One region of the Enterobacter cloacae complex sp. IR5418 genome, then DNA from elsewhere that is predicted to be linked to it. Evidence: predicted binding sites of a transcription regulator. Region 1 holds the regulator's gene; each other region holds the start of a gene.
What was found. Region 1 encodes CRP, which controls carbon source genes, mostly activating them, when cyclic AMP is high. Its sites were predicted from a motif close to ATGTGANNNNNNTCACAT; they were not measured.

Region 1 (7,917 bases):
TTTTGGATCTCGCCTGGAGCGAAGATCCGGATCGGGCCAGACATAAACCCCGTCTGGTGGTCTTTCACGGTCTGGAAGGCAGCCTGCACAGCCCTTACGCACACGGTCTCATCGAGGCGGCGAAAGCCCGCGGCTGGCTTGGGGTAGTGATGCATTTTCGCGGATGCAGCGGCGAACCTAATCGTCAGAAACGCATTTATCACTCGGGTGAAACCGAGGACGGCACCTGGTTCCTGCGCTGGCTGAGAGACCGTTTTGGCGAGGTGCCAACGGCAGCGGTGGGGTATTCGCTGGGCGGCAATATGCTGGCCTGCCTGCTGGCGAAGGAGAGCGACGCCGTACCGCTGGAGGCGGCGGTGATCGTCTCTGCGCCGTTTATGCTGGAGCAGTGCAGCTATCATATGGAAAAGGGGTTTTCGCGGATCTACCAGCGTTACCTGCTCAACCTGCTGAAAGCCAACGCCGCGCGCAAGCTGAAGGCCTATCCCGATACGCTGCCTGTGACGCTGCAACAGCTCAAACGCGTGAAGCGCCTGCGCGAGTTTGATGATTTGATCACCTCGAAAATTCACGGCTTTGCCGATGCGATTGACTATTACCGTCAGTGCAGCGCCATGCCTTTACTGAATCAAATCACGAAACCTACGCTGATTATCCACGCCAAAGATGACCCGTTTATGGATCATCACTCGATCCCCGCGCCCGAACATCTGCCGGCCAACGTGGAGTATCAGCTCACCCAGTTCGGCGGACACGTCGGCTTTGTTGGCGGCACGCTGCGTCGGCCAAAAATGTGGCTTGAGACGCGTATTCCCGACTGGTTAACGGCTTATCTGGACGGTAAAAAATGATTATTCCCTGGCAGGATCTCTCTCCCGAAACGCTCGATAATCTGATTGAAAGCTTTGTCTTGCGCGAAGGCACCGATTATGGTGAACATGAACGTTCGCTTGAACAAAAGGTCAACGATGTTAAGCGCCAGCTTAAAAGCGGCGACGTGGTGCTGGTATGGTCCGAACTGCATGAGACGGTCAATATCATGCCCCGCAACGCGTTTCATGGCTGATCTTTACACTTTTCCAGTCAGGGAGTTGCTATGTCTGCCAGACATCCGGTTATTGCCGTTACGGGTTCGAGTGGGGCGGGTACCACTACCACCAGCCTCGCCTTCCGCAAGATCTTCGCCCAGCTTAACTTACGGGCGGCAGAGGTAGAGGGCGACAGCTTTCACCGCTACACGCGCCCGGAGATGGATATGGCCATCCGCAAGGCGCGCGATCTGGGTAAACACATCAGCTACTTCGGCCCGGAGGCGAATGACTTCGGCCTGCTGGAGCAAACCTTCCGCGAATACGGGCAGAGCGGCACCGGGCAGTCCCGCAAGTATCTGCACACCTACGATGAAGCCGTGCCCTGGAACCAGGTTCCCGGCACATTCACGCCCTGGCAACCGCTGCCGGAACCGACTGACGTGCTGTTTTACGAAGGATTGCACGGCGGCGTGGTGACGCCTCAGCACGACGTGGCGCGCCATGTGGATTTGCTGGTGGGGGTGGTGCCGATCGTTAACCTTGAGTGGATCCAGAAGCTGACGCGTGACATGAGCGAGCGCGGCCATTCGCGCGAGGCGGTCATGGACTCGGTTGTGCGCTCCATGGAAGACTACATCAACTTCCTGACGCCACAGTTCTCCCGCACCCACATTAACTTCCAGCGCGTCCCCACCGTGGACACCTCCAACCCGTTCGCCGCAAAAAGCATCCCGTCGCTGGACGAGAGCTTTGTGGTGATCCACTTCCGCAACCTGGAAGGCATTGATTACCCCTGGCTGCTGGCGATGCTACAGGGTTCGTTTATTTCGCACATGAATACGTTAGTGGTGCCGGGCGGAAAAATGGGGCTGGCGATGGAGCTGATTATGACACCGCTGGTGCAGCGGCTGATGGAAGGAAAGCAGATCGCGTGACGCCTGTTGCCGGATGGCGCTGCGCTTACCGGGCCTACGGGCGTGCAGTTGTAGGGCGGGTCAGCGAAGCGCCACCCGCCAAAAGATTACGCCTCGATCACTTCATACGAATGGGTGATGTTTACCGCTTTTTCCAGCATCAACGCCACAGAGCAGTACTTCTCCGCAGAGAGATCTACCGCGCGTGACACCGCCGCGTCCTTCAGCGCTTTGCCGGTGACGATAAAGTGCAGATTGATATGGGTAAACAGGCGTGGCGCCTCTTCGCGACGTTCCGACGTCAGCTTCACTTCACAACCGGTCACGTCATGACGGCCTTTTTGCAGGATCGACACCACGTCGATCGCACTGCATCCCCCTGCCGCCATCAGCACCATTTCCATTGGGCTTGGCGCTTTATCACCGGAGTTGCCATCCATCAAAACCTGGTGCCCGGAAGCAGACTCGCCCAGGAACGTTAACCCTTCAACCCATTTCACACGCGCTTGCATATTCACTCACTCCAACGTTGCATTTTTTATGACAGATTACGTGTACGTTACATTTCTCGCAACGGAAGGCGACCTGCGTCATGCTGAAGCGAGACACCAGGAGACACGCGGCGAAAGCTATGCTAAAACACTCTGGATGCTACAGTAATACATTGACGTTACACATGTATGCAGAGGACATCAAACTTTACTGGCTGCGAAACGTTACGACAGCCGACTTCCCAGGTATGGGTAAGAATTCGATTGCAACCCCAGAGTCCGGATGCATCTTATGACTCTGGTGACAGCTTATAACAGAGGATAACAGCGCATGGTGCTTGGCAAACCGCAAACAGACCCGACTCTCGAATGGTTCTTGTCTCATTGCCACATTCATAAGTACCCATCAAAGAGCACGCTGATTCACCAGGGTGAAAAGGCGGAAACGTTGTATTACATCGTTAAAGGCTCGGTGGCCGTGCTGATCAAAGATGAAGAAGGGAAAGAGATGATCCTTTCTTATCTGAACCAGGGCGATTTTATCGGTGAACTGGGCCTGTTTGAAGAAGGCCAGGAACGTAGCGCCTGGGTTCGTGCAAAAACAGCATGTGAAGTGGCTGAAATTTCTTACAAGAAATTCCGTCAGCTGATTCAGGTCAACCCTGACATCCTGATGCGTCTTTCTTCCCAGATGGCACGCCGTCTGCAAGTGACCTCTGAGAAGGTGGGTAACCTCGCCTTCCTGGACGTGACCGGTCGTATTGCGCAGACGCTGTTGAACCTGGCGAAACAGCCAGACGCCATGACCCACCCTGACGGCATGCAAATTAAAATTACCCGCCAGGAAATCGGTCAGATCGTCGGCTGCTCCCGTGAAACAGTGGGCCGTATCCTGAAGATGCTGGAAGATCAGAACCTGATCTCTGCCCACGGTAAAACTATCGTGGTTTACGGAACCCGTTAATTGTGGTCAAACGGCGTGCCGCCGCAGGGTGGCACGCCGTTTTTGTCTCTACTCCCCATGTGGCGCAGGCTGATCTATCACCCGGAAGTTAACTACGCACTGCGACAAACGCTGGTGTTGTGTCTTCCCGTGGCCGTGGGCCTGATCCTCGGACATCTTCAGCAAGGCCTGCTGTTTTCCCTCGTCCCCGCCTGCTGCAACATTGCCGGTCTGGATACGCCGCATAAACGCTTTTTTAAACGTCTGATTATCGGCGGCTGCCTGTTTGCGGGCTGTAGCCTTGCCGTACAGCTTTTGCTGGCTCGTGATATCCCGCTGCCGCTGATCCTGACCGTGCTGGCGATGACGCTCGGCGTCACCGCGGAAATCAGCTCGCTGCACGCCCGCCTGCTTCCCGCGTCGCTGATTGCCGCCATCTTCACCTTAAGCCTTGCGGGCAATATGCCGGTGTGGGAGCCGCTACTGATCTACGCCCTGGGGACATTATGGTACGGCCTGTTTAACTGGTTCTGGTTCTGGCTGTGGCGGGAACAGCCGCTGCGCGAATCCCTGAGCCTGCTCTACGTGCAGCTTGCTGAATACTGCGAAGCAAAATACACCCTGCTCACTCAACATACCGACCCGGAAAAATCCCTGCCGCCGCTGCTGGCGCGTCAGCAAAAAGTGGTGGATCTCATCAGCCAGTGCTATCAGCAGTTGCACATGCTTGCCGCCAACAAAAATCATGAATACAAGCGGCTGCTGCGTACCTTCCAAGTCGGGCTGGATTTGCAGGAGCATATCTCCGTCAGCCTTCATAATCCGGAAGAGGTGCAAAAGCTGGTGGAGCGCAGCCATGCGGAAGCGGTGATCCGCTGGAACGCGCAGACCGTCGCGGCGCGCCTGCGGGTGCTGGCTGACGATATCCTCTATCACCGCTACCCGACGCGCTTTAACATGGACAAACAGCTCGGCGCGCTGGAAAAGATTGCGCGTCAGCACGCGGATAACCCGGTCGGGCAGTTTGCCGCCTGGCATTTCAGCCGCATCGCCCGGGTGTTGCGCACCCAGCGCCCGCTTTATGCCCGGGACCTGATGGCCGATAAGCAAAAACGGCTGCCGCTGCTGCCCGCCCTCAAAAGCTATCTTTCACTGAAGTCTTCCGCCCTGCGCAACGCCGCGCGCATCAGTGTGATGCTGAGCATCGCCAGCCTGATGGGAGTGGCCCTGCACCTGCCGAAACCCTACTGGATCTTAATGACCGTGCTGTTTGTTACCCAGAACGGCTATGGCGCCACGCGGGTACGCATTCTGCATCGGGCGGGCGGGACGATGGCGGGGCTGATTATCGCGGGCGTGACGCTGCACTTCCATGTGCCGGAGGGCTATACCCTGGCCGGTATGCTGGCGATCACGCTGGTGAGTTACCTGATCATCCGCAAAAACTACGGCTGGGCGATGGTGGGCTTTACGGTGACGGCGGTATATACCCTACAACTGCTCACGCTTAACGGGGAACAATTTATTATTGCCCGGCTGGTCGATACGCTGATTGGCTGCCTGATCGCCTTTGGCGGCATGGTCTGGCTGTGGCCGCAGTGGCAAAGCGGGTTGCTGAGGCAGAACGCCCACGATGCGCTGGAAGCCGACCAGCAGGCCATACGTCTTATCCTGAGCGATGACCCGCAGCCTTCTCCGCTGGCTTACGAGCGCATGAAGGTCAACCAGGCGCATAACGCCCTGTTCAACTCCCTTAACCAGGCCATGCAGGAGCCGGGCTTTAACGCGCACTACCTGGCGGATATGAAACTGTGGGTCACGCACAGCCAGTTCATCGTCGAGCATATTAACGCCATGACCACGCTGGCGCGCGAGCACACGATGCTGACGCCGGATCTGGCGCAGCGCTATTTGCAGTCGTGTGAAATTGCGTTGCAGCGCTGTCAGCAGCGTCTGGAGTATGACGCGCCGGGCGAGTCGGGGGATTCGAACATTCTGGAAGCGCCGGAGACGCTGACCCACGGGCCGATGAGCACCCTGGAGCAGCATTTACAGCGCGTGCTGGGGCATCTGAACACCATGCACACCATTTCATCGGTGGCATGGCGTCAGCGCCCGCATCATGGGATTTGGTTAACGCGCCGGTTAAAACGCACCGCGTATTAGCCGCTGACGATCTTCGCGACCGCCGCGGCAAAACGGGCTAACCCGTCTTCGATGTCTTTGTCTTCCACCACCAGCGACGGTGCAAAACGCATCACGTCCGGCCCGGCATTCAACACCATCACCCCTTCATGTGCGGCAGCGTGCAGAAAATCACGTGCGCGGCCTTTGTACTGCGGCTTCAGTTCAGCGCCGATCAGCAGCCCCATCCCGCGGATCTCACTGAAGACATCAAACTGCTCGTCAATATGCTGGAGATGTTTCACAAACAGGTCGCGTTTCGCATTCACGCCATTCAGAACATCCGGCGTATTAATGATGTCGAACGCCGCACCCGCCACGGCGCACGCCAGCGGATTACCGCCGTAGGTGGAGCCGTGTGAGCCAACGTGGAATGCGGAAGCGATATCCTGGGTGGTGAGTACCGCGCTGACCGGGAAACCGCCGCCGAGCGCTTTCGCGCTGGTCAGAATATCCGGCGTGACGCCGTAGTGCATATAAGCGAACAGATCCCCGGTACGCCCCATCCCACACTGCACTTCATCAAACACCAGCAGCGCCTGGTGCTCGTCGCACAGTTCGCGCAGCCCTTGCAGAAATTCTGGGGTGGCCGCCGTGACGCCGCCTTCGCCCTGAATCGGCTCCACCACTACCGCGCAGGTGTGGTCGTCCATTACCGCTTTCACGGCATGCAGATCGTTAAACGGCACGTGGATGATATCCGCAGGTTTCGGACCAAAGCCGTCGGAATACTTCGGCTGGCCGCCAACGGAAACGGTAAAGAAGGAGCGACCGTGGAAGGCGTTATGGAAAGCGATGATTTTGGTTTTGTACGGGCTATGACGCGTGGTTGCGTAGTAACGCGCCAGCTTAAAGGCGGTTTCGTTGGCTTCGGTGCCGGAGTTCATAAACAGCACGCGTTCGGCGAAGGTGGCATCAATGATCTTACGCCCCAGACGCAGCGCCGGTTCGTTGGTGAACACGTTGCTGGTGTGCCACAGGGTTTCGCCCTGCGTTTTCAGCGCGTCCACCAGCGCAGGATGGCAATGGCCCAGCGCCGTCACCGCAATACCGCCCGCGAAATCAACATACTCGTTGCCCTGCTGATCCCAGACGCGGCTGCCTCTCCCCTTCACCGGGATAAACTCAGCCGGTGCATAAATCGGCAGGATCACTTCATCGAATGTCGCGCGGGTAATTGCTGGTTGTTCAGTTGCCATGTCATGACCATCCATTTTTATGTCACAGTTATTGTGAAAATATAATCACAAAATATGCATAAAAAATCACAGCAAAGCAACAGATATTCAGCGATTAAGGAAATTGGCCAGCAGCGCGTGCCCCTGTTCGCTGAGAATGCTTTCCGGGTGGAACTGCACGCCTTCCAGATCGTACTCCCGGTGACGAATGCCCATGATCTCCTGCGTCTCGCTCCAGGCGGTAACCTCAAAGCATGACGGCAGGGTCGGCGGATCAATCACCAGCGAATGGTAGCGCGTCACGGTTAACGGGTTGTTCAGCCCCGAGAACACGCCCGTACCGGTGTGCGTGACCGGTGAGGTTTTGCCGTGCATGACTTTCGCGGCACGGACAATGGTCGCGCCAAAGACCTGCGCAATGGCCTGATGGCCCAGGCAGACGCCCAGAATCGGCACCCTGCCCGCGTAGTGGCGGATCGCCTCCAGCGAGATACCGGACTCCGACGGGGTACACGGCCCCGGCGAAATCACGATCTTCTGGGGTGCCAGCGCGTCAATGTCAGCCAGCGCGATTTCATCGTTACGGCGGACAACCACCTCTGCCCCCAGCTCACAAAAATACTGGTAAAGGTTCCAGGTAAAGGAATCGTAGTTATCAATCAGCAGAATCATGGCGGCTCCTGAAAAAATGGCCGCCCTATTTTACGCAGATTCCCGCGCTTCGCTCACCACTTTGGCAAAGATGGCGTTCAGAGCGGTCAAATCCCCCATCGCCCCGCTCTGGTTGGCGGATGCCCAGTCGTCCGGATCGATACCCTGCCAGTTCAGCACGTACCCCGCATGGATTGCCAGTTGTTCAAAGAAGATCCGTTGGGCCACGCCATTACCGCTCATGAACGGATGTAGCATGTTGATTTCACAGTAGTAATGACTGATTCTGTCTGTGAATTCCTCTTTCTCAAGGCCAACCAGATATTTATCACTTTCCAGCGCCGCCATCAGCTCATTTCCCACCTTCTCGATGTACTCGAAATGGCAAAAAGGAATATCACCCTTGGAAATATCGGCGGTACGCAGCTCGCCAGCCCCTTTCATTTCGTTGCGGAATAAATGGCGGTGAATAAGGCACAGATGGGGTAAACCCGGTGCCGAAGGCCCCAGTTCTAGCGTCTCGAT
Region 2 (7,917 bases), on a different contig from region 1:
CTGACCGCCTGCTGTTCATCTTTGTGTTTCAGGCTGCCGCCGCTGCGGCTGAAATAGCGTAGCGCCGTCAGGGACATGTTCTCTTTCACCGACATGCCCAGCACTAAGCCGTCGCGCTTACGGTCTTCGGAGATATAGACAATGCCGTTCGCCAGGCCATCCTGCGGCGAGCGGGTGACCACTTCATGGCCGTCGAGAGTAACGTAACCGCTGGTGCGCGGCAGTGCGCCGTAGAGCACTTTCATTAGTTCGGTACGCCCCGCGCCCATCAGGCCCGCGACGCCGAGGATCTCGCCCTGGCGCAGGGTAAAGGAGACGTCGTTGACGCCCGGCCCGCAGAGGTTATCCACCTTCAGGCGGATCTCTCCCGGCGCTTTATCCAGACGCGGATACTGGTCTTCGAGTTTACGCCCCACCATCATTTCGATAAGCGAATCTTCGGTCAGGGTGGCCACTTCACGCTCGGCAATAAACTGCCCGTCGCGAAACACGGTGACGTCATCGCAGATCTCGAAGATCTCTTTCATGCGGTGAGAGATATAAACAATGCCGCGCCCCTGGGATTTCAGTTCGCGGATCACGCGGAACAGGGATTCGGTTTCGGTGTCGGTCAGGGCATCGGTCGGTTCATCCATGATGATGACCTTTGACTCAAAGCTCAGCACCTTCGCGATTTCCACCATCTGCTGATCGCCGATAGAGAGGTCGCCCACCAGGCGGTCGCTCTTAAAGCGCAGGTTCAGCTTCGCCAGCAGTTTGTCCGCTTCGGCGTACATGGTTTTCCAGTCGATTTTGCCAAAGCGGTTCACGAACTCACGGCCGAGGAAGATGTTCTCCGCAATGGTGAGCTGCGGGATCAGGTTCAGTTCCTGGTGGATGATGCCGATGCCCGCTTCCAGAGAAGATTTCGGGCCGTTGAAGGTGGTCTCTTTACCCAGCCACAGCAGCGAACCGGCATCGCGTTGATAGATCCCGGTCAGCACTTTCATCATGGTGGATTTGCCCGCGCCGTTCTCGCCCACCAGCGCCATGACGCGCCCGGAATAGACGTTCAGCGCCGCGCCGGAGAGGGCTTTTACGCCCGGGAACGACTTATCGATCCCTTTGAGTTGCAGTAATGCGTCCATGATGGCCTCAGAAGGTGACGCCAGCACAGAGAATGATATTCGCATACGGGGAACACTCCCCGCTGCGAATCACCGCCTGACTGTCTGCGGTTTGTTGTTTGAACTGCTCGTGCGTTGTGTAACGAATTTCTATGGTGTTTCCCTGGTGCTGTTGCAGTTGCTCAATGTGGCTGAGCAACGTTTCGTGGAGTTGCGGATTATGTTGTTTGATTTCCGCCGCGAGAATGGCCGCCTCAACCTGCATCTCCGCAGTGACCACTTCCAGTACCTGCATGAACGAGGGTACGCCCTGCGTTAACGCCATATCGATACGGGTTGTGCTGCGCGGAACTGGTAAGCCTGCATCGCAAACCACCAGCGTATCGGTATGCCCAAGACGGGAAATCACCGATGAGATTTCTGAGTTGAGTACTGTGCCTTTCTTCATTTTTTGCTCCACTAGCGAAACGTTTCGCTAAAAACAGTGTAGCCGCAGAAGTGTTCAGAAAACCATCATGACGTAACGGATTTGTGATCAACGTCGAAACGTTTCGCTAAGTGAAACGTGGAGGTAATTCAGGCGGGTGTGTTGAGGGTTTGGTAGGCCGGGTAAGCGCAGCGTCACCCGGCATTTTCAGAAGGACTTAAATCTCGACCTGCGTCCCCAGCTCAATTACGCGATTCGGCGGGATTTCAAACTGGTCAGGCGCACGCAGGGCGTTACGTTGCAGGATAAGATACAGCTTGCCGCGCAGACGCAGATACCATGGGCGCTTGCCGATGATCAGCGACTCGTGGGACATAAAGAACGACGTCTCCATCATGCGGCAACTCAGACCTTCCAGACCGCAGCGGTGGAATACCTCTTCCACATTCGGGGTTTCGCGCCAGCCGTAGCTTGCCACCACGCGCCAGAAGGTCGGCGATAGCTGTTCAATCTGTACGCGACGCACGTTGTGAACATACGGCGCATCTTCGGTACGCAGCGTCAGCAGGATCACGCGCTCGTGCAGCACTTTGTTGTGCTTGAGGTTATGCATCAGCGCAAACGGGATCACGTTCAGCGCACGAGACATATACACCGCCGTGCCCGGCACGCGCACCGGCGGAGATTTCTCCAGCGAGGCGATCATCGCCTCCAGAGAGTTACCGTGCTCATGCATGCGACGCAGCAGGCGGAAACGTTCGCTCTTCCACGTCGTCATCACGATAAACATCACCAGGCCCAGCGTCAGCGGCAACCAGCCACCGGAGACAATCTTGTCGAGGTTTGCAGAGAACAGCGGCACGTCGATGCAGAGGAAGCCCACCAGGATCAGCCCCACGAGGAACTTATTCCAGTGCCAGTTACGGTACGCCACGGTAGTGGAGAGAATAGAGGTCAACACCATCGTTCCGGTCACCGCAATACCGTACGCCGCCGCCAGGTTACTGGAGTGCTCAAAGCTGACGATAACAATCACCACCGCGAAATAGAGCAGCCAGTTGACGAACGGAATGTAGATCTGGCCAGACTCCATCTCCGAGGTATGGATAATGCGCATTGGGGAGAGATAACCCAAACGCACGGCCTGACGCGTCAGGGAGAAGACGCCGGAAATGACAGCCTGAGAGGCAATGACCGTCGCCAGCGTCGCCAGGATCAGCATCGGAACCAGCGCCCAGTCCGGCGCCAGCAGGAAGAACGGGTTTTTAATCGCTTCAGGGTGCGCAAGCAGCAGCGCGCCCTGACCGAAGTAATTCAGCACCAGTGAAGGCAAGACCACGCTAAACCAGGCGACGCGAATAGGGAGTTTCCCGAAGTGGCCCATATCCGCATACAGCGCTTCAACACCGGTAATGGAAAGCACCACCGCGCCCAGGGCCACAAACGACACCACTTTATATTCAAGGAAGAAATGCACCGCCCACATTGGGTTCAACGCGTGCAGGACATCCGGGTTGGCGATAATGCTGCGTAAGCCCAGCGCCGCCAGGATCAGGAACCAGGCCAGCATAATAGGCGCGAACAGCTTACCCACCAGCCCGGTACCGTGTTTTTGTATAGCAAACAGCAACGTCAGCACGATAATAGCGAGTGGCACCACCCACGTATCAAGCTGTGGCGCGACAATCTCCAGCCCCTCTATGGCTGACATCACCGAAATCGCTGGCGTAATCACCACTTCCCCATAGAAGAAGCTGCCGCCAATCAGGCCAATGATGACCAGCACGGAGGTCATTCTTGCAGACGTATTGCGCCCGGCAAGGGACATCAGGGTCAGAATACCGCCCTCGCCCGCGTTATCAGCCCGCATAACGAAAGAGAGATACTTAAGGGAGACCACCAGGATCAGCAGCCAGAAGATGAGCGAGAGAAAACCAAAGACGGCGTCACGCTCTACACCAAAACCAAACTGACCGGACAGACATTCACGAAGCGTATAAAGCGGGCTGGTGCCGATATCACCGTAGACAACCCCGATCGCCGCAAGCGTTACTGCGGGTAATGATTGCTTATTATCAGTGCTCATAGACTAGTCTTTTCGTTTGAATAACAAATGTGTGCTTAGTCCCTTGGCCCACAAAAAGCGCACAGTATGCACGATTCAATGCAAAATCGTACCCCTAAATGCAGCCGCATTAATGTAGCGCAAAGAAAATAGCGCCGCACTTCAGCCTATTACCAGGCCAGACCGAAACGTCTATACTCGCTTCAATTAGCCGCCACGACGGCGAAAGGATGCAAAACTATTATGGCTCACTCACATTTATTAGCAGAAAGAATTTCCCGCCTCAGCAGCGCGCTGGAGAAAGGCCTTTACGAGCGTAGCCACGCCATTCGCCTCTGTTTACTGGCGGCGCTGAGCGGGGAAAGCGTGTTTCTGCTTGGCCCACCGGGCATTGCCAAAAGTCTGATCGCACGCCGCCTCAAATTCGCTTTCCAGAACGCGCGCGCATTTGAGTATTTGATGACGCGCTTCTCCACGCCGGAAGAAGTGTTCGGCCCGCTCTCCATTCAGGCGTTAAAAGATGAGGGACGCTATGAACGTCTGACGGCGGGCTATCTCCCGGAAGCGGAAATCGTCTTTCTTGATGAGATCTGGAAAGCTGGCCCGGCCATTCTGAATACCCTGCTGACGGCAATTAACGAACGCCGCTTCCGCAACGGCGCCAGCGAAGAGAAGATCCCCATGCGCCTGCTGGTGGCCGCGTCAAACGAACTGCCCGAAGCCGACAGCAGCCTGGAAGCGCTGTATGACCGTATGCTGATCCGCCTGTGGCTGGATAAAGTCCAGGATAAATCAAACTTCCGCTCCATGCTGGTGAGCCAGCAGGACGAAAACGAAAACCCGGTGGCAGCGTCATTACAGGTCACGGACGAGGAATACCACCAGTGGCAGGAGGAGATCGGCAAGATAAAACTGCCCGATGCCGTTTTTGAGCTGATCTTCATGCTGCGCCAGCAGCTTGATTTACTGCCTTCTGCGCCGTATGTCTCTGACCGTCGCTGGAAAAAAGCCATTCGCCTGCTCCAGGCAAGCGCCCTGTTCAGCGGCCGCGATGCTGTCGCCCCTGTCGATCTGATCCTGCTGAAAGACTGTCTGTGGCACGACGCAGAAGGGATGAATCTGATGCAGCAGCAGCTGGACGTTTTGATGACCGGACACGCGTGGGGCCAGCAATCTATGCTTAATCAACTGGGTGCGATTGCCCAACGTCGCCTTCAGCTCCAGCAGCAGCAAAGTGACAAAACCGCGCTGAAAGTGAACCGTCTTGGCGGGATGTTTGCCCGTAAACCGCACTATGAACTGCCAGCCGAGCTGACTGACGCCTCGCTCACGCTTCTTCTTCAGCAGCCGCTGAAGCTTCATGATATGCAGGTGGTGCACGTGACGATCGAACGCGTTGCGCTGGTTCAGTGGCTGGATAAGGGCGGCGAGATCCGCGGTAAACTCAACGGTATTGGCTTTGCACAGCCGCTGTCGATGGAAGTCGACAGCAGCCAGCACCTTGTGATCCGCGACGTCAGCCTTCAGGGATCGCGCCTGGCGCTGCCGGGCACCGCCTCCGAGAGTCTTCCGGAGGAGATCAAACAGCAGCTCGAAGCGCTGGATAACGAATGGCATCAGCAGCACACGCGCTTCAGCGAGCAGCAGAAATGCCTCTTTATCCATAGCGACTGGTTAGGTCGTATTGAAGCCAGCTTGCAGGATGTCAGCGCGCAGATCAAACAGGCGCGTCAATGCTAACGCTGGACACGCTTAACGTCATGCTGGCGGTTAGCGAGGAAGGATTGATCGAGGAGGTTGTCATTACCCTTCTTGCGTCACCGCAGCTGGCGGCTTTCTTTGAAAAATTCCCGAAGCTCAGAAAGGCAATGACGGACGATCTGCCCCACTGGCGCAATAACCTGCGACAGCGGTTTAAGGAGACGGAAGTCCCGCCGGAACTGACAGAGGAAGTGGCTGGTTACCAGCAGTGCCAGCGGCTTTCAACGCCGCAGTTTATTGCTCAGCTTCAGCAAACCCTGACGCTGCTTGATAACGTTCACTCCCCGTTTGCCAGCCAGGCCAGAGCGCTGGTCACGGACAATCCCAGCTTCACTCCCGCCCTGCATACCCTGTTTTTACAGCGCTGGCGACTGAGTCTTGTGGTCCAGGCCACGGCCCTTAATCAGCAGTTGCTGGATGAAGAGCGCGAACAGTTGCTCAGTGAAGTCCAGGAGCGAATGACCCTGAGCGGCCAGTTAGAACAGGTGCTGGTGGAAAATGAAAACGCCGCCGGTCGACTCTGGGACATGAGTGCCGGTCAGTTAAAACGTGGCGATTATCAACTGATTGTGAAGTACGGCGACTTTCTGGCACAACAGTCGGAGCTGATGAAGCTCGCAGAACAGCTTGGCCGGTCCCGGGAGGCCCGGTCGGTCCCAAAGAAAGATGCGCCGATGGAAACCTTCCGTACGCTGGTACGCGAACCCTCCACCGTGCCGGAGCAGGTGGACGGGTTACAGCAAAGCGATGACATCCTGCGCCTGCTGCCTACGGAACTCAGCACGCTGGGAATGACCGAACTGGAGTATGAGTTTTATCGTCGGCTGGTGGAAAAGCAGCTTCTTACCTACCGGCTGCACGGTGAAGCCTGGCGCGAGAAGATCAGCCAGCGCCCGGTGGTGCATCAGGATTTTGACGAGCAACCGCGCGGGCCTTTTATTGTTTGCGTCGATACGTCCGGATCGATGGGGGGGTTTAATGAACAGTGTGCAAAAGCGTTCTGCCTGGCCCTGATGCGCGTGGCGCTCGCCGATCGTCGTCGCTGCTACATCATGCTCTTTTCCAGCGAAGTGGTGGGGTATGAACTGACCAGCCCACAGGGTCTGGAGCAGGCGATCCGCTTTTTAAGCCAGCGTTTTCGCGGCGGCACCGATCTGGCCAGCTGTTTTCGCAGCATCATTGAGCGTATGCAGGGCGGTGACTGGTACGACGCCGACGCGGTGGTGATTTCCGATTTTATTGCCCAGCGGCTGCCGGATGACGTCGTGAGTAAGGTGAAGGAGTTACAGCGGGTACATCAGCACCGTTTCCATGCCGTTGCGATGTCCGCACATGGAAAACCCGGCATCATGCGCATTTTCGATCACATCTGGCGCTTTGATACCGGGTTGCGTAGCCGCCTGCTCAGACGCTGGCGGCGTTAATTAAAGAAGAGTACCGACGCTTTCACGTACCTGCTGCGGCCAGACACCACACTGCACCTGACCGATATGGGACAGTTGCAGCAGCAGCATGGTCAGACGGGACTGGCCGATACCACCGCCGATGGTTTGCGGCATCTCACCGCGCAGCAGCGCCTGGTGCCACTCCAGTTGCAGACGATCTTCATCCCCGGTCACCGCCAGCTGACGCTTCAGGGCTTCAGCATCCACGCGGATCCCCATCGAAGAGAGTTCAAACGCATCTTCGAGAACCGGGTTCCAGACCAGAATATCGCCGTTCAGACCGGCATATTCGCTTTCACCCACGGTGCTCCAGTCATCATAATCCGGCGCACGGACGTCGTGACGTTTACCATCAGACAATTTTCCGCCAATGCCGATCAGGAATACCGCGCCCAGCTCTTTGGCGATCGCCCGCTCGCGGCCTTTGGCATCCAGATCCGGGAAACGGCTCAGCAGTTCCTGGCTGTGAACAAAGTGGATCGTTTCCGGCAGGAACGGTGCCAGACCAAACTCTTTGCTCACGGCCGCTTCGGTTGCTTTGATCCCCGCGTAGATCGCCTCTACGGTGGATTTCAGCGTACCGACGTGACGCTCACCATCACCCATTACGCGTTCCCAGTCCCACTGATCAACGTAAACAGAGTGAATTGGGGAGAGACGGTCTTCATCAGGGCGAAGGGCTTTCATGTGCGTGTAAAGCCCTTCGCCCGCGCTGAAGTCGTGTTGTCCCAGGGTTTGACGCTTCCACTTCGCCAGGGAATGAACCACTTCGAACTGGGCGTCTGGCAGTGTTTTCACTTTTACCTGTACCGCTTTTTCGCAACCAGACAAGTTATCCTGCGTCCCGTCACCCACGCGGCTCAGAATCGGCGCCTGAACTTCAATAAGGCCAAGCTTCTCTTCCAGCTGGCGAGAAAAATGGGATTTTACGAAACTGATCTGGCGTTGTTTTGCGATGTAAGCGGTTTTCATTATTTATACTCCTGCATCCTGTTGATAATGATTAAGCAACAGAACCGGGGTCTAATTCAATAACCCATCAACAAAAAGCCGCCTTCACTTTTGATTCGTTAAAATAAGGCGCTAGAATAGACGTATTCATTAATCTTCATA
Region 3 (7,917 bases), on a different contig from region 1:
ACGTTCAATTTGCTGTTCCAGAACATAGAACAGATGCACCGGGTTGGCGGCCACCTCCGCGTGGTCGAAGTTAAAGACGCGGGAGAGGATCTTAAACGCGAAACGCGTCGACAGACCGTTCATTCCTTCGTCGACCCCGGCGTAATCGCGGTATTCCTGATACGATTTCGCTTTCGGGTCGGTATCTTTCAGGCTTTCGCCGTCATAGACGCGCATTTTCGAGTAGATGCTGGAGTTTTCCGGCTCTTTCAGGCGCGACAGGATCGAGAAGCGCGACAGTGTTTCCAGGGTTCCCGGTGCGCAAGGCGCATGCACCAGCTCACTGTGGTTGAGCAGTTTTTCGTAAATCTTGATCTCTTCGGAGATCCGCAGGCAATAAGGCACTTTGACGATATACACACGGTCAAGGAACGCCTCATTGTTTTTGTTGTTACGGAAGGTCACCCATTCGGATTCGTTCGAGTGAGCGAGGATAATCCCGTTAAACGGCAGGGCAGAAATACCTTCCGTCCCGTTGTAGTTGCCTTCCTGGGTGGCGGTGAGCAGCGGATGCAGCACTTTGATCGGTGCTTTAAACATCTCGACAAATTCCATAATCCCCTGGTTGGCGCGGCACAGCGCACCGGAATAGCCGTAGGCATCCGGATCGTTTTGCGCGTGATGTTCCAGCTTACGGATATCAACTTTACCCACCAGCGCCGAGATATCCTGGTTGTTCTCGTCACCGGGTTCAGTTTTGGCAATGGCGATCTGCTCAAGGATAGACGGCCACACTTTCACGACGCGGAATTTAGTGATATCCCCACCAAACTCATGCAGACGTTTTGCCGCCCACGGCGACATGATCGTACCGAGATAGCGATGCGGAATGCCAAACTCTTTTTCCAGAATTTGCGCATCCTCCTGCGGGTTAAACAGGCACAGCGGGTGGTCATTGACCGGGCTGCGCTCGCCGTTGGCGCTCAGCACATAGATTGGCACGCGCTGCATCAGCGCTTTCAGCCGTTCAGCAAGGGAGGATTTACCCCCACCGACAGGCCCCAACAGGTAGAGGATCTGTTTCTTCTCTTCCAGCCCTTGAGCGGCATGCTTCAGGTAGGAGACGATCTGCTCTATGGCATCTTCCATGCCATAGAACTCCTCAAACGCCGGGTAGCGGGCGACCACCCGGTTCGAAAAGAGACGGGAAAGCCGTGGCTCCAGGGCAGTATCAACCATGTTTGGCTCACCAATAGCCATCAATAGCCGTTCTGCCGCATTGGCATAGGCACTGCGATCTTGCCGACAAATGGTAAGAAACTCCTGCAGTGTGAACTCTTCGTCCTTGGCAGCTTCGTAGCGCTGGCGATAGTGATCGAATATATTCATGGCATGCCGTCCTTTCGTTTTTTAGCACAGGATAAGAGCCGTTCGTATGAGTAGTGGAGGCTCCCGGAAGAGAATTTTTCGCACCGCACTGCCAGAGCAGCAACCTGTGTGCCAGGTCGAAGGCTATGAACCGCAGGGTGTTCAGCAAAACCTCTTCTTAAAGTAAAGCGTAGATGGCAATTGCAAAACTTGCATACGGATAAAATCTACTTTCAATGACATATCAATAACTCATCCAAAAATTTCCACTGCGGTTATAAGCGAAAAGCGGGTTTTTCATTTATAGGTCACATAAATGAAAGCGGGATGTCATCTGAAAAATGAAAAATAACGGGTTAATCAAACGGATTAGCGCGCAAAAAATTTTGGGATGTACGGGAATGGCGGTTACACTTCACCCGCTGATTATTTGACTACAGGAAAGAATGGATTGTGACCAAACTCAAACTTCTGGCATTGGGCATCCTTGCCGCTACCGCAGCGAGCACCGTACAGGCTGAGAGCCAGTGGACTGTTGGCGCGGGTGCTGGCGTGATTAACAGCCCGTACAAGCAGTATGACCGCGACGTTTATCCTGTCCCCGTTGTCACCTATGAAGGCGATAACTTCTGGTTCCGTGGATTGGGCGGCGGCTACTATCTCTGGAACGACACGGCCGATAAGCTCTCCATCATGGCCTATTACGATCCTACGCACTTTAAACCAGGCGACAGCGACAGCAATGCGCTTCGTCAGCTGGACAAACGCAGAAGCTCACTGATGGCGGGGCTTTCTTACGTCCATAATACCGAGTATGGCTTCCTGCGCACGGCGCTGGCGGGCGATACCCTGGATAACAGCAACGGCTTCATCTGGGATCTGGCGTGGCTTTATCGCTATACCAACGGTGCGGTGACGCTGACGCCGGGTATCGGTGTGCAGTACAGCAGCGAGAATTACAACGACTACTACTATGGCGTGTCTAAAGCGGAGTCTCGCCGCAGTGGTCTGAAGAGCTACAGCGCGGATGATGGCTGGGATCCGTACCTGGAACTCACCGCCTCTTATAACTTCCTCGGTGACTGGAATGTATACGGTACTGGCCGTTACATTCGTCTGAGCGATGAAGTGAAAGACAGCCCGATGGTCGACAAATCCTGGTCTGGTATCTTCTCTGTGGGTGTGACCTACAAGTTCTGACCAGAACGTGATGCATTAAAACGGGGCGCTTGCGCCCCGTTTGTTTTTTCATGATGCGGCAGAAAATATTAGCGCTTCACAATCTTGATCGTCTGGCCTAAGCGGGATGGTTTTTCTTCGCTGGTTTGTTGCGGCGCAGTCACACACGCGGTTTCCACACAGACGAAGGTCTTGTAACCGTCATCCGGGATATCCGCCATGCTGACGGAAAGGGCAGGGCCAGGGTTCCAGCCCACCACGTTGCTGTGGTGATGATGAACCACTTCAATGCCACGGTTCAGCGCGCTGTCATGGATTACGCTACAGGCTTCCGGGTGCAGGTACACGCGGTCGGTACGATCCGGGAAAGTCTGCACGCCGTCGTCCAGTCTGCCTTCTTTCGCGTTATCCACTTTGTCGATAAAGGTATCGCCAAGGCCGCTCACCTTAACGGCCTGAATGTCGCCTACGTTGAAATAGGTGTGCAGGGCGGACGTGGTTTCGAATTCGCCGTGGGCTTCGAGTTCAATTTCGCAGGTTTTACCCAGCTTGAAGCGGGCATACAACGTGAACTCGTGCGGCCACAGGGCGCGCGTTTCATCATTTGCCTGAAGTTCAAAGGTCAACACCGCGCCGTTTTCATCTTCGTTGTGGGCTTTGAGCGTCCACTGCTGATTACGGGCGAAACCGTGAGAGGGTAATCCCTGCTGCGCTGACGGGCCAAACCATGGCCAGCAGATGGGTACGCCACCACGGATCGCCGCCCCTTTTTTGAACGAGGTGGCCTCGCTCAGCCACAGGCCTTCTTCTTCGCCTTCTGGTTTCCAGGAGAGCAGGTGGGCGCCATTAAGCGCGACGGAAGCTTTAACGCGCGGGTGATCAACGACGATGATATCGGCACCGTCGATCTGACGGCGGGAGAGCACAGGGGTAAGTTGTTCGACTACCGGAAGTGCAAAAATTTTATTAATCATTAAGCAATCCTCTGTCTAAAAACAATAAAAAAGGCGACCGAAGTCGCCTTTTAGGATCAAGCACTCATCTCAACTTATTTGGAGATGTGAGCGATCAGGTCCAGTACTTTGTTAGAGTAGCCAGTTTCGTTGTCGTACCAGGAAACCAGTTTCACGAAGTTGTCGTTCAGTGCGATACCTGCTTTAGCATCGAACACGGAAGTGCATACTTCGCCGTTGAAATCGGTAGATACAACGTCGTCTTCGGTGTAACCCAGAACGCCTTTCATTGGGCCTTCGGAAGCAGCTTTGATTGCTTTCTTAATTTCTTCATAAGAAGCAGCTTTTTCCAGACGAACGGTCAGGTCAACAACGGATACGTTAGGAGTTGGAACGCGGAACGCCATACCAGTCAGTTTGCCATTCAGTTCTGGCAGTACTTTACCTACTGCTTTAGCAGCACCGGTAGATGATGGGATGATGTTCTGAGCCGCGCCACGGCCGCCACGCCAGTCTTTGTGAGACGGGCCATCAACGGTTTTCTGAGTCGCAGTGGTCGCGTGAACGGTAGTCATCAGACCTTCGATGATGCCGAAGTTGTCGTTGATAACTTTAGCCAGCGGTGCCAGGCAGTTGGTGGTGCAGGATGCGTTGGAAACGATGTCCTGGCCAGCGTAAGTTTCGAAGTTTGCACCGCGAACGAACATTGGGGTGTTGTCTTTGGAAGGACCAGTCAGAACAACTTTCTTCGCACCCGCAGTGATGTGTTTACGTGCAGTTTCGTCGGTCAGGAAGATACCGGTAGCTTCAGCTACAACGTCAACACCGATTTCGTTCCATTTCAGGTTAGCTGGGTCTTTCTCAGCAGTAACGCGGATGGTTTTGCCGTTAACAACCAGGTGGCCGTCTTTCACTTCAACGGTGCCGTCGAAACGACCGTGAGTTGAGTCGTACTTCAGCATGTACGCCATGTATTCAGCGTCCAGGAGATCGTTGATACCAACGATTTCGATGTCAGAACGTTTCTGAGCAGCACGGAAAACAATACGGCCGATACGGCCAAAACCGTTGATACCTACTTTGATAGTCATATATTCCACCAGCTATTTGTTAGTGAATAAAAGGTTGCCTGTAAAATTACAAAAACCTTACGCAGCGTCAAGCGGAATCGTGTCAATCATTGCGACAAATCAATCCTGTGACTAACGTTTGTGCGACTGACTCGCCTCACTTTCCCTTTGAGCTAGCAACCACATGGGGGCTGCGCCCGGAATTTTAAAGGCCTCGCAGGATTAAAATGTGAAATTGATCACAATTGCCTGACCGCCTTTTCGCGACACATAAGTTTAGAACAAAAGTGTACGCGCGGGTGTTAATGTTTTGTTAGAATCTGGGTTAAAAGATGTCTGTTTCAACAGCGAGATGTAAGCATATGTCGAACCAACGTAACCCCGACGATTTGAAAAAAAACCTTACAGAGATGCAGTTTTACGTGACGCAAAATCACGGCACAGAACCGCCGTTTTCCGGGCGTTTGCTGCACAACAAACGGGAAGGCGTCTACCACTGCCTGGTGTGTGATGCACCGCTGTTTAACTCCCAGACTAAGTATGATTCTGGCTGCGGTTGGCCGAGCTTTTACGAGCCTGTCAGCGACAATGCGATCCGTTACCTGACGGACTCCTCGCACGGCATGGTGCGCACCGAAATTCGCTGCGGGAACTGTGACGCCCATCTCGGGCATGTCTTCCCGGATGGCCCGCAACCGACGGGGGAGCGTTTCTGCGTCAATTCGGCTTCCATGAGCTTTACCGATGACGAAAACGGCGACCAGACCCAGGGTTGAAAAAACGATTCAGCAAATTATTCCTTTGAAAGGGAGAAATCGTGAATATTGATGACATGATTGCAGGCATGACCCCGGAGGTGTATCAGCGTCTGGTGACGGCCGTTGAACTGGGAAAATGGCCGGACGGTGTGGCGCTCACACCTGAACAAAAAGAGAACAGTTTGCAGCTGGTGATGCTGTGGCAGGCGCGTAACAATACCGACGCACAGCATATGACTATCGACACTAACGGTCAGATGGTGATGAAAAGCAAGCGTGAGCTAAAAGAAGACTTCGGCATTACGCCGAAGCCGATTGCGACTTTCAAATAAAGGTTCCATGTAAGCCGGGTAAGGCGAAGCCGCCACCCGGCACACGACACATTAGTGCGGGATCCCGAGCGACTTCGCCAGCTGTTTCGCGAGCTGGTTTTCATCGTCAGCCCCGTACTCCCAGAACATGGCACCGGCCAGACCTTTCTCCTTGATGTAATCCGCTTTGATTGCCACGGAACGCGGGTTCTCATACGAAATAGCAAACAGCGCCTTCCCGTCGGCGGATTTCACTGACAGCCACGGCACCTTCGCCTGATCGTCCCAGTGCTCGGTAAAGCGTTTCTGCGGATCGTTCAGCAATTTGCGGACGATATCGTTGTATTTCACGTAGGTGTCTTTGGTCAGATCATAGCCAAGCGATTTAAACAGGCCGATCTCCTGCGGTCCAAAATAGGGCTGTGTCACCGGATTGTTTTGCGCGTCCGGTTTGCTCCAGTCGATGCCCGGTTCAACGGCGCGCTTCGGTACGCGGCCATAAAAACCAATCCCGAGGTTCATCTGCTGCGGCTTAAGCCCGGCGGCCAGGTAGTTGTTCACCACAAAATCGACGCTGTATTTGTCCGCGGCAGCCACCGTCGGCCAGGCACTGGAGTCATACAGATTCGCGTTAAAGTACTGCGTCCCGTATGCCATGTCGTAGGTCATCAGGTTGATGTAGTCGAGCAGAGGGGCAATGGCTTTCACATCCACCCAGCTTTTCGGACTTTCCGCATTCGCGCCGACCGCGATCGTGACCAGCTTTTTCTTACCAAACGCGTCACGCATCTCTTTTAACAGCGCGGTGAAGTTATCCCTGTCGGCAGGGATGCTCTCGACCAGTCCCCACGCGCCGTTGACCGGATATTCCCAGTCCAGATCGATCCCATCCAGGCCGTATTTGTTGACGATCTCCTGCGCGGAGCGAATAAACACCGCACGGCTCTCTTTGGTTGCCGCTGCGCCAGAAAAACCACGCGCGCCCCAGCCGCCAACGGAAAGCAGGACTTTCAGGTTCGGATTTTGTTTACGCAGGGTGGGGATTAAGGCCAGGTCGGATGCCACCTTTGGTGATAACCAGATTTGATGCAGTTTTGCCGGATCCTTCAGCGCGGCGTTGGTTTCGTCTTTCTCGTTGTTATAGACCAGACCAAACGAGTAGTTGAGGTGAGTAATCTGGCGGACGTCGAGTTTATTGATATCGCCACCCGGTCCGGCGGTCACATCGCCACCGCCATTGAAGTAGCCCACGGACATCAGGGGCGCGGCGGAAGCCAGTGACGCGCAAAGCAAGGGTAATGCTGCCAGCAAGGGCAAACGTTTCATATACGATCCTCTTTGACCAAATAAAAATAACCACGCCACAGAAAAGGCGTGGCGAAAAAACAGCCTGAAGAGAATAACATTGCCGTTTCGCTTGTGATGCGAGGGAGTTCACTTTATGGGAGATCGGAGAGGGGGTTTTGCCGGGTGGCGCTGACGCTTACCCGGCCTACAAAACCAGAGAAAGTAGGCCGGGTAAGGCGAAGCCGCCACCCGGCTAAAAACGCTTAGGCCTGCGTCTCCATCCAGTCAGCCAGCGTATACAGCGTTGCGCCTTCCGCGGCCATATCCATAAATGCCTGGGCGCTGTCCTGCGGCTGAATATTCACCCCACGACAGCCGTCGGTGATGACATTCACGGAATAGCCCAACTGGAGCGCATCCAGCACGGTGAACTTCACGCAGTAATCCGTCGCCAGGCCCATCACAATCAGCTCGGTGATTTCATGGTGGCGTAACCACGCGTCCAGCGCCGTCTTCTGGCGGTGCCCGTTATCAAAAAACGCGCTATAGCTGTCGATAGCCGGATTTTCACCTTTATGGAACACCGCGTCGATGGCCTTCTGATTGAGGAGCGGATGCAGCTCAGCGCCTTCCGTCTGCTGCACGCAGTGATCCGGCCAGAAGGTTTGCGCCAGCCCGTCCAGTTCGCCCTGGCTGTAAGGCTCGACGTTGTGCTGGCTGGCAAAGCTGCCGTGGTTTGCCGGATGCCAGTCCTGACTCGCCACCACCGCTTCACCACGAGCCTTACACCACTCAATTAACGTGTTTGCCACGTCGACGGTGCTGTCGCCTTCCGCGACGGCCAGCGCACCGCCCGCACAGAAATCATTTTGCAAATCGACCAGTAACAGGGCGCGTTGCTTCATAGGAACTCCTTATTCGTCCGGCGTCAGTTCACCGCGCAGGTTTTGCATCATGGCGCGGCGAATGGAATCAATATCCAGATCCTGACTCAGTAAATAGTGAAGTTTAG
Region 4 (7,917 bases), on a different contig from region 1:
AAACCATGCTTTCAGCACCGTTGAGAAGACGGAATAGGCGCAGTTGATCAGGGCAAAGAACAGCACCACCAGCGTCACGTTATTCACCAGCGGAATGGCCACAAACCCGGCAATAAAGGCCACGATGGCGATCAGCATATAGCGTTTTTTGTCGAACTTATCCGCCAGAATGCCGAACCCCAGGCTAAACACCACGCCAATGGTCAACGCCACGGTCAGGGCATAGCCAATATTCTCCACGTTCATATCGTACACGCGTGTGAGATATATGGTCATAAAGGGCAGCGTTGCGCCGCGACCAATTGTTAATAACAATGACGATGCCAGCAGCGCTGCGGTTGAGCGCCTGATTGATGGTTTCATTTTCCTGCCCGACAAATGCTTATGCTTTTTTTGTTGTGTTATTACAGGATTATCACGGGACCGGGAGCTTGTATAGCACCCAATTTATCCGCGAGTGCTTCTTCCCGGTACCAGAATTAATGATCTTCTCGCCGGGCTATTTTTTCTGTTACCTTGAGGTGTTAACAAAATTTTAATAATTCAGGGGCGGAAAATGACGCGGAAAGACGGGCTGTTAGCGTTGCTGGTTGTTGTGGTGTGGGGACTCAATTTTGTGGTCATTAAAATGGGGTTGCACAACATGCCTCCACTGATGCTGGCGGGTCTGCGCTTCCTGCTGGTGGCGTTTCCGGCGCTGCTGTTCGTCGGCCGCCCGAAAATTCCCCTGAAGCTGCTGCTGGGCTACGGCCTTACCATTAGCTTTGGTCAGTTTGCGTTTCTTTTTTGCGCCATCAAATTCGGTATGCCTGCGGGCCTGGCTTCGCTGGTGCTTCAGGTGCAGGCGTTCTTTACCATCATTCTCGGCGCGTTTGTCTTTGGCGAACGTTTGCAGGGCAAACAGCTGGCGGGCATTAGCCTTGCGGTCTTTGGCGTGCTGGTGCTGATAGAAGGCAGCCTCAACGGTCAGCATGTCGCCCTGCTGGGCTTTATGCTCACCCTGGCGGCGGGGCTGAGCTGGGCGTGCGGCAATATCTTTAACAAGCTGATAATGCAGCACGAGGCGCGTCCGCCGGTATTGTCGCTGGTGGTCTGGAGCGCATTGATCCCCATTGTGCCCTTTATGGCCGCGTCGTTTATTCTGGATGGCCCGCAGGCAATGCTGAAAAGCCTCGTTGAGATCGACCTGACGACCATTTTGTCGCTGATCTACCTGGCGTTAGTTGCCTCAATCGTGGGCTATGGCATCTGGGGTTCGCTGCTCGGGCGCTATGAAACCTGGCGCGTGGCGCCGTTATCGCTGCTGGTACCGGTGGTCGGGCTTGCCAGCGCCGCACTGTTGCTGGACGAGACGCTCAGCGCGCTGCAACTGTGTGGCGCAGGGCTGATTATGGCCGGGTTGTATATCAACGTCTTTGGCTTGCGTGTGCGTCGGGCGACGCGGGTGCGGGGTTAAGGCAGAAAAAAGCCCCGCCTGAGCGGGGCAAAAACGAATTACAGGTCGTGGTTGTAATACGGCACGCCTAATTCGTCGGATTTGTCGCTGCCAGCGCCCATGTGATTGAAGTCCCAGGGCGACTGGTTTTGCGTGGAGGGCATAATCATGGTGCCACGATTATTTTGCTGCCCCGCGCTGGGGGTTTGCTCCGCGAAACTCTGGCCGGAAACCAGCACCAGCAAGGTGAGGGCGGCGGAGGCGATAAATTTCATGATTTCCTCGGTTACGTCTTAACAGGCGATGATTAACTGCAATGTTTTAGCGGATACAGATAACGGGATTCACCCGGCATACTGGTAATACGGTACTTATGAGGCGGCACGTCAAAGTAGTTCTTAAACGTACGCGTCAGGGTTTGTTGCGATTCAAATCCGTAGCGTTCCGCCAGATAGAGGATCGGCTCATTGCTTTCTTTCAGCTTCTGGGCAATTTCCGTCAGCTTGCGGCTGCGAATATATTGTCCTAATGAATGGCCGGTCTCTTTTTTAAACATCCGTTGCAGGTGCCATTTTGAGTAACCTGAACGCTCTGACACTTTCTCAAGAGAGAGTGGAGATTCCAGGTTATCTTCGATCCAGTCCAAAATGCTATGAATGGTGATAGCGTCAGTATTGCGTCTGGACATCGTCATACCTCTTTTTCTGTTTACGGCAGGATTTTCTTGAGTAAAAGCTCAAGCGTTGCCACTTCATCTGCCGTTAAGTTTTTTGTCAGTTCCTGGTGCAGTGTTTGTCCTACTAATTGATGACATTGCTCACACATGGCCGCGCCATCGCTGGTCAGTTTCACCAGTACGCCACGTTTGTCATTGGGGTTAGGGCTTCGTTCTACCCATCCTTTACAGACGAGACGATCCAGCATGCGGGTTAACGCACCCAGATCGACAGAGAGCACCTTTTTCAGCTCAACCGGCGTGATACACACTTCGCAGCGAATAGAACACAGCACTTTGAACTGTGTTGCGGTGATATCCAGCGGTGACAGGTAGTCATTGAGCAGGCGATCTTTTTTCTGATTAACCATGTGAATAAGACGACCCAGTGGGATTATGTCGTTAAAGAGGTCACTGGTGTTTTTCACAATGGTTGCCCCGGCAAGTAGTTTAGTCACGGCAGATATTATTGCTCAGGCAAGTATAAGTCAACTGAATGGATCAGCCGATGCCACGAAATGCTAAAACGCTTCAGGAACTTTTTCTGTACGCTTTTAAATCATATACATAATCTGGCGTTATTGGTTGCGCGAGACAAGAATGGTTACGCTACGCGGATGGCTCAGGACGAGGATTTCCCCCTATAATTGCGGTGTTGAATAAGGATAAGGGCTGCGGTGCATTATGTTGGATTTGATTAAAGCAGTGGGACTTGGGCTGGTGGTATTACTGCCGCTGGCGAACCCGTTAACGACGGTGGCTCTTTTTCTGGGGCTGGCGGGGAACATGAACAGCGCGGAGCGCAATCAGCAGTCGATGATGGCCTCCGTCTATGTCTTCGCCATTATGATGGTGGCGTATTACGCCGGGCAGCTGGTGATGAATACCTTTGGGATTTCGATTCCCGGTCTGCGTATCGCCGGTGGGCTGATCGTGGCCTTTATTGGTTTCCGGATGCTGTTCCCGGCGCAAAAAGCGCACGAATCACCGGAAGCCAAAAGCAAATCGGAGGAGCTTGAAAGCGAACCGAGCGCCAACATTGCCTTTGTACCGTTAGCCATGCCGAGCACGGCGGGGCCGGGGACGATAGCGATGATCATCAGTTCCGCCTCAACGGTGCGGGATGGTACCACTTTTCCGCACTGGGTTATCACCGTTGCGCCGCCGATCATTTTTGCGCTTATCGCCATTATCGTCTGGGGATCATTACGCAGTTCCGGGGCGATTATGCGCTGGGTGGGCAAGGGGGGTATTGAGGCCATTTCCCGTCTGATGGGCTTCCTGCTGGTCTGTATGGGCGTGCAGTTTATTATTAACGGCGTGCTGGAGATTGTTAAGACGTATCATTGAGAACATTGCCGGGTGGCGCTGCGCTTACCCGGCCTACAAGTCCGTAATAATGTAGGCCGGGTAAGGCGAAGCCGCCACCCGGCACAACAAACGTCAACCGTGGCTGGTCTGTTCTTCCATCGCGACCGGCCATTTACGGAAGATAAGCACCGACCAGATCAGCGCGATCAGCGCCGGAATCGCCCCGAGATAGCCAATGGCCGACATCGACACATGCAGGCTGATCTGATTTCCCACCAGCGCCCCGGCCCCAATCCCCAGATTAAATATCCCGGAGAAGAGCGACATTGCCACGTCCGTGGCGTCCGGAGCCAGCGCCAGCACTTTAACCTGCATCCCCAGACCAATAATCATGATCGCCACGCCCCAGAACAGGCTGAGGATCGCCAGATGGCTTTCGCTGCCAGCCGCAGGCAGCAGTAACAGCAGGCACGCCAGCAGCAGGCCAATCGCACTGCTCACAAGCGCAGACGCGTGCTGATTGCCCAGCTTCCCGAACAGGATACTGCCGATAATCCCCGCACCGCCCAGGATCAACAGCAGAACGGTGGCGAAGTTGGCGCTAAAGCCCGCCACAACCTGAACAAACGGCTCAATATAGCTATAGGCCGTGTAATGGGCGGTCACCACAATCACGGTCAGCAGATAGATGCTCATCAGCGCCGGACGGCGCACCAGCAGCGGCAGGCTTTTCAGCGAGCCGGAGTGTTCGCTGGGCAGTTTTGGCAAGAGTTTGATCAGACACACCAGGGTGATCAGCGCCCCCATGCCGATAGCAAAGAAGGTGGTTCGCCAGCCGAAGTATTGTCCCACTATGCGTCCGATCGGCAGACCTAACACCATCGCCAGCGCCGTTCCGGTGGCGATTAGGCTCAGCGCCTGGGCACGTTTCCCCGCCGGGGCCAGACGAATGGCGAGCGACGCGGTAATCGACCAGAAAATGGCATGGGCAAACGCGATGCCGACGCGGCTGATGACCAGCACGGTAAAGTTCCACGCCATAAACGACAGCACATGGCTGGCAATGAATACCACAAACAGCCCAATGAGTAACTTACGACGTTCCATCTGACTGGTCAGCAGCATAAACGGCAGCGACATCAGCGCGACCACCCATGCATAGATGGTCAGCATAATGCCAACCTGTGCCGTTTCCATATGGAAGCTGGCGGCGATGTCGGACAGCAGTCCAACCGGAACAAATTCCGTTGTATTGAAAATAAACGCTGCAATGGCGAGCGTGACCACGCGTAGCCACGCGACCCTGCGGGAAACCGTGTGTGTTGTCATAGGGATATCTGGGGTTCGTTACCTGAAAGATGAGGAGACGATCTTAAAGCTTTAAACGGCGAAAACTCAACCGTTATGTGATGTGAATCACAAAATTTACCTTCATGCAGCGGTAGCGAACAAGGTTGTTTTCATTGAAGATAAAGAACAACACAACAAAAACAGGCGGTAACACAATGCAGGAGATTGATTTTTATCTGGTAGATGCGTTCAGCGCGTCCTCCTTTGGCGGCAATCCGGCGGCGGTTTGCCCGCTCGACGCGTGGCTGCCGGATGAGACGTTACTGCGGATGGCACAACAGCATAACCAGTCGGAAACCGCGTTTTTTGTGTGCACCAGAGGGGGAATTGAGCTGCGCTGGTTCACCACGCTCACCGAGGTGAATCTCTGTGGTCACGCCACGCTTGCCGCGGCGTATGTTCTGTTTAACGAACTGGATTATCCGGACTCACGCATTCATTTTGACACCGCCTCTGGTCGCCTGACCGTCAGCCGTGAAGGTGACTGGATGACGCTGGATTTTCCGGCCTGCCCGACGCAGGCACAGACGCCGCCACCGGAGATGCTCTCCGCACTCGGTATCAGCCACTATGTCGAGGCCCGAAAAGGCCGCGCCTGGGTGCTGGTACTGGAAAACCGCGAGCAGGTTGAAGCCCTTAATCCGGATTTCTCCGCCATGACGCCGGGCGAGCATAAAGTGGCGGTCACCGCCCGGGACGAAGGGGAATATGACTTTGTCAGTCGCTTCTTCTCGCCGGGCGTGGCCGTGCCGGAAGATCCTGTCACCGGCTCCGCGCACACTATGCTGATCCCGTACTGGAGTGAACAGCTTGGCAAAACACAGATGTTTGCCCGTCAGGTTTCAGCCCGTGGCGGGGACGTCCGCTGCGAACTCAGGGGCGACCGCGTGCGGATGGGCGGGCAGGCCTCGCTGTACCTGAAGGGCACAGTATTTCTGCGCTGAATAAATCTAAGAGGAACAAACGATGCAGGAAATTGATTTTTATCTGGTAGATGCTTTCAGCGACAGGGCGTTCGGCGGCAATGCGGCGGCGGTATGTCCGCTGGAAGCATGGCTGCCAGATGAGACGCTGCTGAAGATGGCAAAGCAGCATAATCAGTCAGAGACGGCGTTCTTTGTCCGAACGGACAACGGGTTTGAGCTGCGCTGGTTTACCACGCAGGATGAAATCAACCTTTGCGGCCATGCAACCCTCGCGGCTTCTCACGTTATTTTCGAATATCTGGATTACCCGCATACGGAAATTACCTTCACCACGCGCTTTGTCGGCGAACTGACGGTCCAACGTAGCGGCGACTGGCTAACGCTCAATTTCCCGGCGTGGTCAACCGAGGTTGTCGATACGCCACCGGCAGCGCTGTTCAGCGCACTGGGCATTAACGCGGCAAAAGAGGTGCGTGTGGGGCGCGATTACATGGTGGTGCTCGACAGCCAGCAGCAGGTGGAGGCGCTGACCCCGGATATCGCGGGCATGCTTCCGCTGGGGAAAATGGTCTGTGTTACGGCGCCGGGTGATGAATATGATTTCGTCAGCCGCTTCTTCTGCCCGGGGGAAGGGGTGCCGGAGGATCCGGTGACGGGATCAGCCCACAGCATGCTGATCCCGTACTGGAGCGAAAAGCTCGGTAAAACGCAGATGTCGGCCCGCCAGGTCTCCCTGCGCGGCGGGGATTTGCGCTGCGAGCTTAAGGGCGATCGCGTGCTGATTGGCGGGCAGGCCACGCTGTATATGAAGGGGAAAATCTACCTTCGTCTCCAGGACTACGTTCAGCATTAACAACGGGGCGCTGGTGGCTGACGCTCGTTAAGCAGCGCGATAAACGCCTCAAGCTGGCGGGTCATCGCCCCGCGTCGCCACACCAGCCAGGTGGTGAGCCAGCGCCAGTTTTCCGCCAGCGGCCACGCCGCCACCTGATGATGCCCTGGCATGCTCTCCAGCATGGAGCGGGGCATCAGCGCAATGCCTGCCCCCGCAATCACGCAGGCGAGCATTCCGTGGTAGGACTCCATCTCGTGGATCCTGCCCGGCGTGACGCGGTCGGCATGAAACCAGCTCTCCAGATGACGACGGTAAGAACAGTTGGCGCGAAAGGCGTACACGTCGCTGCCGCTCACCTGCGTGGCTTTTGACACTTCCGCGTGGCCCGCAGGAGTGACCAGCATCATCTCTTCCCGGTAAACCGGCATCCCTTCCAGTTCCGGGTGCGAGAGCGGCCCGTCGACAAAGGCGGCACTGAGCGTCCCCTCAAGCACGCCGTCAATCATCGTACCGGAAGGCCCGGTGGACAACGCAAACTGTATGCGCGGATAGCGCTGATTAAACCGCGCCAGACTTTCCGGAATGCGCACGGCGGCGGTACTTTCCAGCGCGCCGAGTGAGAATAATCCCTGCGGTTCATCCCCGGCGACGACCATTCGCGCTTCGTCGACCAGCGCCAGGATCTGCTTGCTGTAGCGCAAAAAATTGTGCCCGGCGGGGGAAAGCCGCAGGCGCTGATTCTCACGGATAAACAGTTCCACGCCGAGATCTGCCTCAAGCTGTCGGATGCGGGTGGTGAGGTTTGACGGCACGCGGTGTACCTTTTGCGCCGCCTGGGTAATGCTGCCGGTCAGTGCGACGGCGTTAAACATCTCAAGCTGGGTTAAGTTCATACCGTTCTCGATTCGTGAATAAGGTGGTGAGTATTATTCATTTTTAAGAAATAGCAGAGTAGGCCACAATCAATCAACTGTTATTACGTGGAGAACATCATGACCTATTCATCTGCTACCCATGCCATTTCTGTTAATCCGGCTACCGGCGAAACGCTGGCTGCTTACCCGTGGGCCATGTCCCGTGACGTTGAGCATGCCATTGCGCAGGCGGATACCGGTTTTCGCCAGTGGCGACGCGAGAGCGTAGCGCACCGGGCGCAAAAACTTCGCGATCTGGGTACGGCGCTGCGCAGCCGTGCGGAAGCGATGGCGCAGACGATCTCCCGTGAGATGGGTAAGCCGATTGTGCAGGCGCGTGCGGAGGTGGCGAAGTCCGCCAGCCTTTGCGACTGGTACGCTGAACACGGCCCGGCGATGCTGAATCCGGAATCTACCCAGGTCGAAAATGC

Region 2: rbsD (D-ribose pyranase) is a predicted target of CRP. The motif match lies at 1,636-1,653, and genes of this name have one in related genera.
Region 3: msrB (peptide-methionine (R)-S-oxide reductase MsrB) is a predicted target of CRP. The motif match lies at 4,777-4,794, and genes of this name have one in related genera.
Region 4: ACOTX7_RS08720 (sugar transporter) is a predicted target of CRP. The motif match lies at 4,866-4,883, and genes of this name have one in related genera.

What each region holds. Positions count from the first base shown of each region.
Region 1 covers NZ_JBMKHS010000006.1:164,598-172,514, reverse strand. Annotated here, with positions in the region: gene ACOTX7_RS07490 (hydrolase) at 1-851, shown strand, start outside; gene ACOTX7_RS07485 (YheU family protein) at 848-1,066, shown strand; gene ACOTX7_RS07480 (phosphoribulokinase) at 1,097-1,966, shown strand; gene ACOTX7_RS07475 (OsmC family protein) at 2,053-2,457, opposite strand; gene crp (cAMP-activated global transcriptional regulator CRP) at 2,768-3,400, shown strand; gene ACOTX7_RS07465 (YccS/YhfK family putative transporter) at 3,458-5,545, shown strand; gene argD (bifunctional acetylornithine/succinyldiaminopimelate transaminase) at 5,542-6,762, opposite strand; gene pabA (aminodeoxychorismate synthase component 2) at 6,850-7,413, opposite strand; gene ACOTX7_RS07450 (putative adenosine monophosphate-protein transferase Fic) at 7,444-7,917, opposite strand, start outside.
Region 2 covers NZ_JBMKHS010000019.1:6,914-14,830, forward strand. Annotated here, with positions in the region: gene rbsA (ribose ABC transporter ATP-binding protein RbsA) at 1-1,127, opposite strand, end outside; gene rbsD (D-ribose pyranase) at 1,135-1,554, opposite strand; gene kup (low affinity potassium transporter Kup) at 1,751-3,619, opposite strand; gene ravA (ATPase RavA) at 3,842-5,338, shown strand; gene viaA (ATPase RavA stimulator ViaA) at 5,332-6,783, shown strand; gene asnA (aspartate--ammonia ligase) at 6,784-7,776, opposite strand.
Region 3 covers NZ_JBMKHS010000017.1:86,411-94,327, reverse strand. Annotated here, with positions in the region: gene yeaG (protein kinase YeaG) at 1-1,368, opposite strand, end outside; gene ACOTX7_RS14605 (MipA/OmpV family protein) at 1,801-2,547, shown strand; gene ACOTX7_RS14600 (D-hexose-6-phosphate mutarotase) at 2,616-3,500, opposite strand; gene gapA (glyceraldehyde-3-phosphate dehydrogenase) at 3,575-4,570, opposite strand; gene msrB (peptide-methionine (R)-S-oxide reductase MsrB) at 4,912-5,325, shown strand; gene ACOTX7_RS14585 (YeaC family protein) at 5,367-5,639, shown strand; gene ACOTX7_RS14580 (glycoside hydrolase family 18 protein) at 5,691-6,944, opposite strand; gene pncA (bifunctional nicotinamidase/pyrazinamidase) at 7,169-7,810, opposite strand; gene ansA (asparaginase) at 7,820-7,917, opposite strand, start outside.
Region 4 covers NZ_JBMKHS010000008.1:42,262-50,178, forward strand. Annotated here, with positions in the region: gene ydeE (efflux MFS transporter YdeE) at 1-363, opposite strand, end outside; gene eamA (O-acetylserine/cysteine exporter) at 557-1,456, shown strand; gene marB (multiple antibiotic resistance protein MarB) at 1,495-1,710, opposite strand; gene marA (MDR efflux pump AcrAB transcriptional activator MarA) at 1,743-2,123, opposite strand; gene marR (multiple antibiotic resistance transcriptional regulator MarR) at 2,144-2,578, opposite strand; gene ACOTX7_RS08715 (MarC family NAAT transporter) at 2,835-3,500, shown strand; gene ACOTX7_RS08720 (sugar transporter) at 3,594-4,790, opposite strand; gene ACOTX7_RS08725 (PhzF family phenazine biosynthesis protein) at 4,967-5,755, shown strand; gene ACOTX7_RS08730 (PhzF family phenazine biosynthesis protein) at 5,778-6,590, shown strand; gene ptrR (putrescine utilization regulator PtrR) at 6,587-7,465, opposite strand; gene sad (succinate-semialdehyde dehydrogenase) at 7,565-7,917, shown strand, end outside.